3 regions of the Stappia quadratibracata genome follow, and region 2 is predicted to be linked to each of the others. Evidence: riboswitches for the same ligand, from Rfam matches in the RefSeq annotation. Region 2 holds a riboswitch; each other region holds the start of a gene.
The links. A riboswitch is a leader RNA that binds a small molecule or an ion and turns the genes downstream of it on or off. The one in region 2 is predicted to bind cobalamin.
Positions count from the first base shown of each region.

Region 1: it holds a riboswitch for cobalamin, as region 2 does, so the genes downstream of both, H7H34_RS05670 (TonB-dependent receptor plug domain-containing protein) here and H7H34_RS09165 (DUF1636 family protein) in region 2, are expected to answer to the same signal.
Region 3: it holds a riboswitch for cobalamin, as region 2 does, so the genes downstream of both, cobU (bifunctional adenosylcobinamide kinase/adenosylcobinamide-phosphate guanylyltransferase) here and H7H34_RS09165 (DUF1636 family protein) in region 2, are expected to answer to the same signal.

Region 1 is NZ_JACMIA010000001.1:1,256,211-1,259,475, forward strand. Features, by position in the region: gene rnk (nucleoside diphosphate kinase regulator) at 6-437, opposite strand; cobalamin riboswitch at 897-1,112, shown strand; gene H7H34_RS05670 (TonB-dependent receptor plug domain-containing protein) at 1,293-3,265, shown strand, end outside.
Region 2 is NZ_JACMIA010000001.1:2,109,340-2,112,604, reverse strand. Features, by position in the region: gene zigA (zinc metallochaperone GTPase ZigA) at 1-1,206, shown strand; cobalamin riboswitch at 1,257-1,505, shown strand; gene H7H34_RS09165 (DUF1636 family protein) at 1,622-2,068, shown strand; gene H7H34_RS09160 (ABC transporter ATP-binding protein) at 2,065-2,964, shown strand; gene H7H34_RS09155 (ABC transporter substrate-binding protein) at 3,028-3,265, shown strand, end outside.
Region 3 is NZ_JACMIA010000001.1:1,843,183-1,846,447, reverse strand. Features, by position in the region: gene cobW (cobalamin biosynthesis protein CobW) at 1-941, opposite strand, end outside; gene cobU (bifunctional adenosylcobinamide kinase/adenosylcobinamide-phosphate guanylyltransferase) at 938-1,525, opposite strand; cobalamin riboswitch at 1,648-1,873, opposite strand; tRNA gene H7H34_RS08220 (tRNA-Asn) at 2,086-2,160, shown strand; gene H7H34_RS08215 (TspO/MBR family protein) at 2,242-2,715, opposite strand; gene H7H34_RS08210 (DUF4287 domain-containing protein) at 2,806-3,027, opposite strand; gene H7H34_RS08205 (cupin domain-containing protein) at 3,043-3,265, opposite strand, start outside.

The DNA.
Region 1 (3,265 bases), 850 kb from region 2:
GGTGGTCATGCCGGACGGGCCTCGGCCTCGGCCACGGCGGGGAACTCGACGCTCTCCACGGTCAGCCGGTGGGTGCGCCCGTCCAGCGAGGTCCAGTCGATGGACTGGCCGGCGGACAGGCCGATCAAGGCGGCGCCGATCGGGGTGAGGACGGAAATCTTGCCCTCGGCAATGTTGGCATCGCCCGGGAAGACCAGCGTCACGGTGCGGTCTTCGCCGGCATCGGTGGTGAAACGCAGCCGCGATCCCATGCGAACGACGTCGGCGGAAATGCGCCGGTCGTCGACGACGCGGGCGCGGTCGAGCTCGCTCGCCAGCTGATCTGCGACAGCGGGATTGCGGGAGGAAATGGAATCGGCAAGCCCGGACAGCCGCTCGTGGTCCGAGCGGGTCAAGGTGATGGCGGGCTTGCGCTTCTTCTGGATGGCTGGAGCCATTCTCGGCATCCTTGCAATGTTGTAAGGCCGCCGACGCACGTGAGCGCGCGTCGGGCGGTCATGATCTGTTGTGGGAAGTTGTTCGCCGCCTTGGTGGCCTGCTGTCTGCCCGCGAGGGGACGAGCCGGCCTATGCCCCGCGGCCGGGGCGCGACGCGACCGAGCCGGGGGTCAGTGTCCCGCGATGGGGCACACCCTGAAAATGGAAAGCAGGCGCGGAGCGGTCGTGTACATTCCAAGAAGGTCGGTGCTTGCGGGGCGAAAGTCAAGTCACGGCTTTCCCGGACGCGGCAAGCAGGCGCGCAGAACCCTGCGACGGGCCGGATTCGCGCAGCCCCCGGGTTGCCATGCCGGCCTGCGCGGCAGCCGGGAGCGGGCCGGCAGGCGTCCTGACGCAGCGTCTGGTTGTGCCTGCGAACAGGGCATCGACAGATGATTGACTCCGGCGCGCGAAACCGCTCTCTTTTACGGCGACAGAGGTTCCGGACATGTCCGGATGAAAAGGGAACACGGTGAGGCGTACCCAACAGGGACCGAAACCGTGGCTGCCCCCGCAACTGTGAACGGAGAGTGGACGCTCGAAGGCCACTGACCCCGCCGCCAAAGGCAGGGTTGGGAAGGTGAATGTCCGCGATGACCCGTGAGCCAGGAGACCTGCCCCTGTCGGTCACCCGACCTTCGATACGGGGTGTGTCGAGGCGCGGCTTTCCGTTGAGGTGACACCCGAAAACCGCCTGCGTCCGCAGGCCGCCGCCTTGCGTCTTCGCGCGGGGTTGCGCGGTCGCGTCCGCTGGCTCGTGCCGTATCGCGACGGGACGCCGAGGGGCGTTTCGGCGCACGTCAGGGGTGTGTCTGGATGAATTCGATTTCGCGTGGCGCCTTGCGCGCCGGGCCGGTGGCCGCTGTGCTGGGGGCCGGATTGGGGGCCGCGATGGTGCTGGCGCCGGGAAGTGCCCGAGCCCAGGATTTCGAGGCACAAGGCTTCGACGCGCAAGGGGGATACGAGGAGCCGACGCAGCTGCGCCGGGTCGTCGTCTCCGCCGGGCGCACGCCGGTCGCCGCCGAAGCGGTGGGCCGTGCCCACACGGTGATCACGGGCGAGGAGCTGGAGACGACGCAGCAGCGCTATGTCGCCGATGCCCTGCGCAAGGTGCCGGGCCTTGCCGTGTCGCGCACCGGCGGCAATGGCGGCATGACCCAGATCCGCATCCGCGGCTCGGAAGCCAACCATGTGCTGGTGCTGATCGACGGCGTCGAGGTGGCGGCCACCTCCAGCGGCGAATTCGACTTCGGCGGGTTGCAGGTCGCCGACATCGAGCGGATCGAGGTGCTGCGCGGCCCGCAAAGCGCCATCTACGGCTCCAACGCCAGCTCCGGCGTCATCGCCATCACCACCAAGGGCGGTATCCGCAACGACCTGGAAATCACCGGCCGCACAGAAACGGGCACCGACAAGACGGTGGCCGGCCATCTGGGCGTGCGCGGCGGCGGCGAGAGGTTCGACATCGCGGTCTCCGGCGCCTGGCGGCAGAACGAGGGCTTCAACATCTCCCAGTTCGGCTCGGAGAAGGACGGCGACCGCAACGCCACGCTGAACGGCCGTTTCAACTGGGACATCACCGATGCCCTGAGCCTCGATCTCAGCGCCCGCTATGTCGACCGCAAGTCGGACACGGACGACCAGGACTCCTCCTGGCCGCCGACCCCGACGGAAGGCCTTGTCATCGACACGCCCGGATACAACGCGACGAAGGAGTTCTACTCCGGCGTCGGCCTGTCCTGGTCGCTGTTCGACGACCGGCTGGTGCAGAAGGCGCGCGCCGAATACTCCGGACTGGAGCGGCGCGGCTTCAACTCCGGCAGCATGAACGGCAACGACGACCGCCGCCTGCACCTCAGCTATCAGGCGACGGTGACGGCGACGACGCCGGATTTCCTCGACGCCGAACACAGCCTGACCGGCGCCATCGAGTGGGAGCGCGAGCACTACAAGAACGCCTTTCCCGCCTACGATCCCTCGCAGGTTCCCGGCAAGCAGCGCGACCTGACCAGCTATGTCGCCGAGTATCGCGGCGCGTTCCTCGACGCCCTGTTCTTCAGCGCAGGCCTGCGTTACGACCGCAACGACCAGTTCAAGGACACGCTGACCTACAGCGCCAGCGCCGCCTATCAGCTGCACGAGACCGGTACGCGCTTCCACGCCTCCATCGGCACAGGCATCACCAACCCGACCTTTTTCGAGCAGTTCGGCTTCATTCCGGCGACCTTCACCGGAAACCCGAACCTGCGGCCGGAAAAGAACTTCGCCTGGGACATCGGCATCGAGCAAAGGTTCTGGGGCGGGCGGGCGGTCGCCGACGTGACCTATTTCAACGAGCGGCTGGAAGACGAGATCTGGACGCCCTGGGTGGCGGGCGCCGGCTCCTCGCCGGCCAACATGGACGGGATCAGCAGGCGCCAGGGCATCGAGGTGTCGCTCGGCGTGGAACTGCTGGCCGACCTCTACGCCAAGGGCACCTACACCTATCTGGATGCGACCGAGCCGACGGGCCTGCAGGAGGTGCGCCGGCCCAAGCACTCGGGCTCGCTCAGCCTCGTCTATGCCTTCCACGAAGGGCGGGGAAACCTCTTCCTCGACACGATCTTCAACGGCCGGATGAAGGACAACGAGTTCATCAGCGCAACGCCGCAGACCCGGGTGACACTGTCCGAGTATTTCCTCGTGAATGTCGGTGCCGACTACAGGGTTTCTGACAATTTCACGGTCTATGGCCGGGTGGAGAACCTGCTCGATCAGCAGTACCAGGAAGTCTACAGCTACAACTCACA
Region 2 (3,265 bases):
ATGGACAATCGCCTGCCCGTTACTGTGCTGTCCGGCTTTCTCGGCGCCGGCAAGACCACCCTGCTCAACCACATCCTCAACAATCGCGAGGGGCTGCGGGTCGCCGTCATCGTCAACGACATGAGCGAGGTGAACATCGACGCCAGCCTGGTGCGCGAGGGTGGCGGCAACGTCTCGCGCACGCAGGAGCGGCTGGTGGAGATGACCAATGGCTGCATCTGCTGCACGCTGCGCGAGGATCTGTTGCGCGAGGTGCAGGCGCTGGCCCGGGAGGGCCGCTTCGACCATCTGGTGATCGAATCCACCGGCATTTCCGAGCCGCTGCCGGTCGCCTCGACCTTCGAATTCCGCGACGAGAACGGCGAGAGCCTGAGCGATGTGGCGCGGCTCGATTCGATGGTGACGGTGGTGGACGGGGCAAATCTGCTGAAGGACTACGGCTCCACCGACTTCCTGACCGAGCGTGGAGAATCGCTCGGCGAGGACGACGAGCGCACCCTGGTCGACCTGCTCGTCGACCAGATCGAGTTTGCCGATACGATCATCCTCAACAAGGTGAGCGATGCCCGGCCGCTGGATCTCGAAGCCGCGCGCCAGATCGTGCGCGCCCTCAACCCGGATGCGGTGATCATGGAGACCGACCGCTCTGCGGTTCCCTTGCGCGACGTGCTCGGCACCGGGCGCTTCGATTTCGACAAGGCGCACGAGCATCCGCTGTGGTTCAAGGAGCTGAACGGCTTTGCCGACCATGTGCCGGAAACGGAGGAATACGGCATCCGCTCCTTCGTCTACCGGGCGCGCCGCCCCTTCGCCCCGCGCGCGCTGAGCCGCTTCGTCAACAAGAGCTGGCCGGGCGTGATCCGCGCCAAGGGCTTCTTCTGGCTGGCGACGCGGCCGCGTTTCGTCGGCGAGATCAGCCAGGCCGGCGCCTTCGTCACCACTGAAAAGCGCGGGCTGTGGTGGTCGGCGGTGCCGCGCCAGCACTGGCCCGAGTCGCCCGAATGGCGGCGGGCGATGGAGCCCTATCTGCACCCCGTGTGGGGCGACCGGCGGCAGGAAATCGTCTTCATCGGCACGAGCGGCATGGACGAGGCGGCGATCCGCGCCGAACTCGACGCGGCGCTGGTCGCCGATACGGGCTTCCATCCGGAGCGCTGGACCGGGCTCGACGACCCCTTCCCCGCCTGGGGCAGCGCCGCGGCGTGAGACGGCGGCGATGGCTTTGGGCGATTGGTCTTGATGCGGTCCCCGTCATCTGCCAGTTTGGCGGCGATGGTTGCCGACGGCCGAACCGCCAGAGGCATGAAAAGGGAACACGGTGAGGCGTACCCATCAGGGGCCGAGACCGTGGCTGCCCCCGCAACTGTAAGCGGCCGGGGCCGACGTCCTTTACCGGACGAATGGCCCAGGTCCAGCCGCACGATGCCACTGCCCGAAGCCGGGCGGGAAGGCGCGGCCGGACCGGACCCGCGAGCCAGGAGACCTGCCATCTCCCGCAACGACGACCGGACGGGGTGTTCCGGGAAGGTAGCCATGACACGCAACGAGTCCATTTTCCGCCCATCCAGGGCCTTTATCCGCAGCCTGCCGAACCTTGCGGGCGAACGTGCGGGGCATCGCCATGGCGCATGACCTGGCGCTCGGCGAACGCCGCATGGACGCAGCTCCCGATACGCGCCGGCACCGCATCACCGTGTGCACCACCTGCCGCGATCCGCAAACGCGCGAACAGCCGGGCAAGGACCTGATCGAGGCCCTGAGCGCCGCACTTGCCGAGGGAGGCCTGGCGCATGTGAGCGTGGCGGGTGCGGCCTGCATGGCCGGCTGCTCGCGCCCCTGCACGGTCGCCTATCAGGCCGACGGCAAGGCGAGCTATCTGTTCGGCGACATCGAGCCGGAACGCGATGTGGAGACGCTTGTCGCCTTCGCCCGGCAATATGGCGAACTCGAAGACGGCTGGTGCTCCTCGCTGCAGCGCCCCGACGGGCTGAAGGGCAAGACGCTGGCGCGCATGCCCGCCCTGCCCGCTTTCGACCCCGGATCGCCGGGCCGGGAGAACGGCGCATGAGCCATCACAGCGGAACCCCGGTGGTGCTGGAGCTGCGCGAGGTCGCCTACCGGCCGCGCGGCGCGGACGCGCTCCTCTCCGACCTGACGCTGCATGTGCATGACGGCGAGATCCTCGTCATTGCCGGGCCGAACGGCGCGGGCAAGTCGACGCTGATCCGGCTGATCGCCGGGCTGAGCGAGCCGACCGGCGGCGAAATGCTGCTCGGCGGCAGGCCATATCGCAATGTGCCGATCACCGAGCGCGCCCGCGTCATCGCCTATGTCGGCCAGAGCGAGGAAAGCGACGACCGGCTGACCGTCTCGCAATACGTCTCGCTCGGCCAGCTGCCGCATCACCGCACCGGCGGGCGCGAGGCCCGCGCCAGGGCAACGCAGGAGGCGCTGACGCTGGCCGACCTGACGCGCTTTTCCGACCGGCGCATGAGCGAGATTTCCGGCGGCGAGCGCCAGCGGGCGAAGATCGCCCGCGCCATCTGCCAGCGTCCGCGCATCCTGGTCCTGGACGAGCCGACGAACCATCTCGATCCGCTGGCGCGCGGCGAGCTGCTCAGCCTCGTCTCCGGCCTCGGCATCACCGTGGTCGCGGCCTTACACGACCTGACCCTGATCGAGGCCTTCGCCAGCCATGTGGCGCTGATCCAGGGCGGCCGGCTGGTCGCGCACGGCCATCCGGTCGAGGTGCTGTCGAGCGAGCGGGTGCGTGCGGTCTTCAGCGTCGACATGCACCGGATGCAGCATCCGGTGGAGGCCCGCCAGATCAGCGTGCTGGACATCCCCATCGAGGGGCGGTTCGGCACCGGCATCGCCGGCGAGCTTTCAGGATCAGAGCTTTCAGGACCCGAGCGTCCCGCGCCCGGCGCGCCGCATCTGCGTGCGGTGGCGACGCGCGGCTGAGCCGCGCCCTCACCTTTTCCCAGCGTTCCACGGTTTTTCATCCTCACGAGGAGTCTGTCCCCCATGAAGAAGCCCGGCCTCAAGCGCCTTTCCCTGTTCACCGCTGCGATGGCCCTTGCCGCACCGGCCCTCGCCTTTCCCGTCACCGTCGACAATTGCGGGACGCCGCTGACCTTCGAGGCTGCGCCCGAGCGCATCGTGGTGCAGGACATCAACATGAGCGAGATGGCCTTCGCGCTCGGCCTGCAGGACCGGATGGTTGGCGTCAGCGGCATCAGCGGCTGGTACAAGACCAGCGAGG
Region 3 (3,265 bases), 270 kb from region 2:
TTGATGCGCAGGACGCCCGGCACCGCCATGGCGGCGGCAACGCGCGCTTCCAGGTCCTTCAGAGAGGCGAGCGGGGCGAGCTCGACCACATGGCTGACGAAGTCGTCGTGGTCGTGATGATGGTGGTGGTGGTGATCGTGGTCATGGTCGTGATCGTGATCGTCGTGATCATGGTCATGGTCGTCGTGGTGGTGATGCTCGTGATGGCTCTCGCGGCCGTGCATGTCCTCTTCCGCGGCACTGGCGCGGCCGAGCAGCACGTCTGCGGCAAGCATGCCCTTTTCCGCCGCGACGATCTCCACCGCCGCGCGGACGCGGCCGGCAACCTCGGCGCGCACGCGCTCCAGCGTCGCCGCGTCGACGAGGTCGGCCTTGTTCAGCACCACGAGATCGGCGCAGACGAGCTGGTCCTCGAACAGTTCCTCCACCGGGCTGTCGTGGTCCAGCGCCTCGTCGGCGGCGCGCTGCGCAGCCAGCGCCACCTCGTCGCCCGTCACGCGACCTTCGGCGACGGCCGCAACGTCCACCACCGTCACCACCGCGTCGACCGTCACGCGGGTCTTGACGCTCGGCCAGGAGAAGGCGCGCACCAGCGGCTGCGGCAGGGCAAGGCCCGAGGTCTCGATGACAATGTGGTCCGGCGCCTCATCGCGGGCGATCAGCATTTCCATGGTGGGGAGGAAGTCGTCGGCGACGGTGCAGCAGATGCAGCCGTTGGTCAGCTCCACCACCTCTTCCGCCGCGCAGTCCGGATCGGCGCAGCCGTCGACCAGCGAGCCGTCGAAGCCCATGTCGCCGAATTCGTTGACGATGAGCGCGATGCGCTTGCCCTTCGCCTCGCGCAGGAGGTTGGAGAGCAGCGTCGTTTTGCCGGCCCCCAGGAAGCCGGTGACGATGGTGGCCGGGATCTTGCCGGCGGTGCGGGGCGTGGATGCGGTCATAGGCGAATCTCCGGCTGAAGGTGGGACGGCTTGAGAACGAGCGGCAGGCCGGCGGCGACAAGCACCGCGACATCGGCGAGTTCCGCGATGCGGCGATTGAGGCGCCCCTGCTCGTCGCGAAAGCGGCGGGCGAGCGCATTGTCGGGAACGATGCCCGAGCCGACCTCGTTCGTGACGAGAACGACGGGACCGGGCGCTGAGCGCAGCGCCTCGGCAAGCCGGACCGTTTCCACTTCCGGATCGGCCTCGGCGAAAATCAGGTTGCTGAGCCACAGCGTCAGGCAATCGACGAGGATGGCGCTTTGGGCCGTGCTTTCGGCGGCGATGACACCGGCAAGGTCGCGCGGCTCCTCGATGGTGCGCCAGCCCTCGCCCCGCTGGTGACGGTGGCGGTCGACGCGCTGGCGCATCTCGTCATCGAAGGGTGTGCAGGTGGCGACATAGATGCGCTCGCGCTGCGCTGCGCTCACCAGCCCTTCGGCATAAAGGCTCTTGCCCGAGCGCGCGCCGCCCGTCACCAGCACGGTGCGGGCCACGACACGAGCCGGGGCAGGCAAGGTATTGGATGCGGGAGCATGGCTCACGCGCAGGTCTCCCCGCGGCTGGATATGCCGGGAGAGCTGAAGCGGCGGGCGCCCTTCAACGGGAACATTCTGGCCTCCTGCCGTCCACCCGACGGCGCGTGACGTTTCGGGCCGGGCCCCGTGGGGGCCCGGATGATCCGGCTCGTCTCCTGGCTCGCGGGTCGTCGCCTTGTCCTGCCCTTCCCGGACCAAAAGGCCCAGTGGTTCATGCAGAAAGACTCGCCGCTCACAGTTGCGGGGGCAGCTGCGGATTCGGGAGCCCGACTTGGGTCCTCCCCCACCGCATTCCGACTTTCCCCTTTCATCGGACTTCGTCCGTCAGAAAGGACCGGAGGATGACGACTCATAGCCTGCCGAAGGGCCCCGCGTCCAGCAGCGAGGCGGAAAGGCCTTGCACGCCTTCCCTTGCGGAGTATTTGCCGGCGCAGGCGAAAAAGCCCCGATAGCCGCGCCCCGCCCCGACTGTGGAAAAGTTTTGCGACAAAGGGCTTGGCAAGCGGCGGCGCAGTTTGCTATACGCCTGCCACCGACGCGGTGCATCTGCCCCGCGTGATTGGTGATCCCCGGTAGCTCAGTGGTAGAGCAAGCGGCTGTTAACCGCTTGGTCGCTGGTTCGAATCCGGCCCGGGGAGCCACTCTTCTTCTAACTTCCCCCAAATAGCCGACCATCGCGCCACCGCACGACGCAACGCGCCGCGCGGTAATTTGCGTTTGCCTCACCCCTCGCGGTTCAGCTGCCAGATCGAGAAGTTCAGCGCCGCGGCGAAGGTGACCCAGGCGAGATACGGCACGAGCAGCAGCGCCGCGAGCATGTGCACCGGCCAGAACAGCACGATCGTCGCGAGAATCGACAGCCACACCAGCACGATGTCGATCATGCCGAGGTCCGGGCGGTGCAGGCCGAAGAACAGCGGCGTCCACACCCCGTTGAGCACCAGCTGGATGCCGTAGACGGTGAGCGGCAGGGCCGCGCCTTCAAAGCCCGCCTTGCGCCAGACCAGCCAGCCGGACACCGCGATCATCACGTAGAGCATCGTCCACACCGGGGCGAACAGCTTGTTGGGCGGGCGCCAGGACGGCTTCTTAAGGCGTTCGTACCATTCGCCGGGGCGGAACAGCGCCCCGGTCAGGGCGGCGAGAAAACAGGCTGCCAGAAACCCGAAAAGAGCCGGCAGGGTCGACGAATCCATCAGCTTTGCCTCGAACGTTCACGAACCGTTGTGCTCGGGGGCGAGCCCCTCTTGCCAAGCCAACGCATCGCGGGCTGGCCAAGTTCCCCCTCATTTATCCTCGGCGAGCGTATGGGCAACCAGCGCGTTGGCATGACCATGGCCGAGCCCGTGGGTTTGCTTCAGCCAGGCCACCAGTTCCATGTGCTTGAGACCGGACTGCGAACGGATCAGGGCCTTCCATTCGGCGATGGGCCGGCCGTAGGTCTTCTCGATGGAGGGGAAGTAGGAGGCCGGCCCCTTCACCGGCGGCGTTTTTCCGGACAACGACATAGCTGGCTTCCTTGCCTAAAGATCCCGCTGGCGGATCGTATCGGACGGGTGAATGCAGACCAGCTCCAGCTGATCCGTACCCACGTTGAGATAGCGATGCGGCACATCGGCCGGCGCAACGACGATATCCCCGGCAGAGGCGCGCAGCCGCTCGTCGCCGACCAGGAACTCCGCCTCGCCTTTCCGCACCACCCAGGTCTCGCGATAGGGGTGGACATGCAGCTGCGATCCGGTTCCC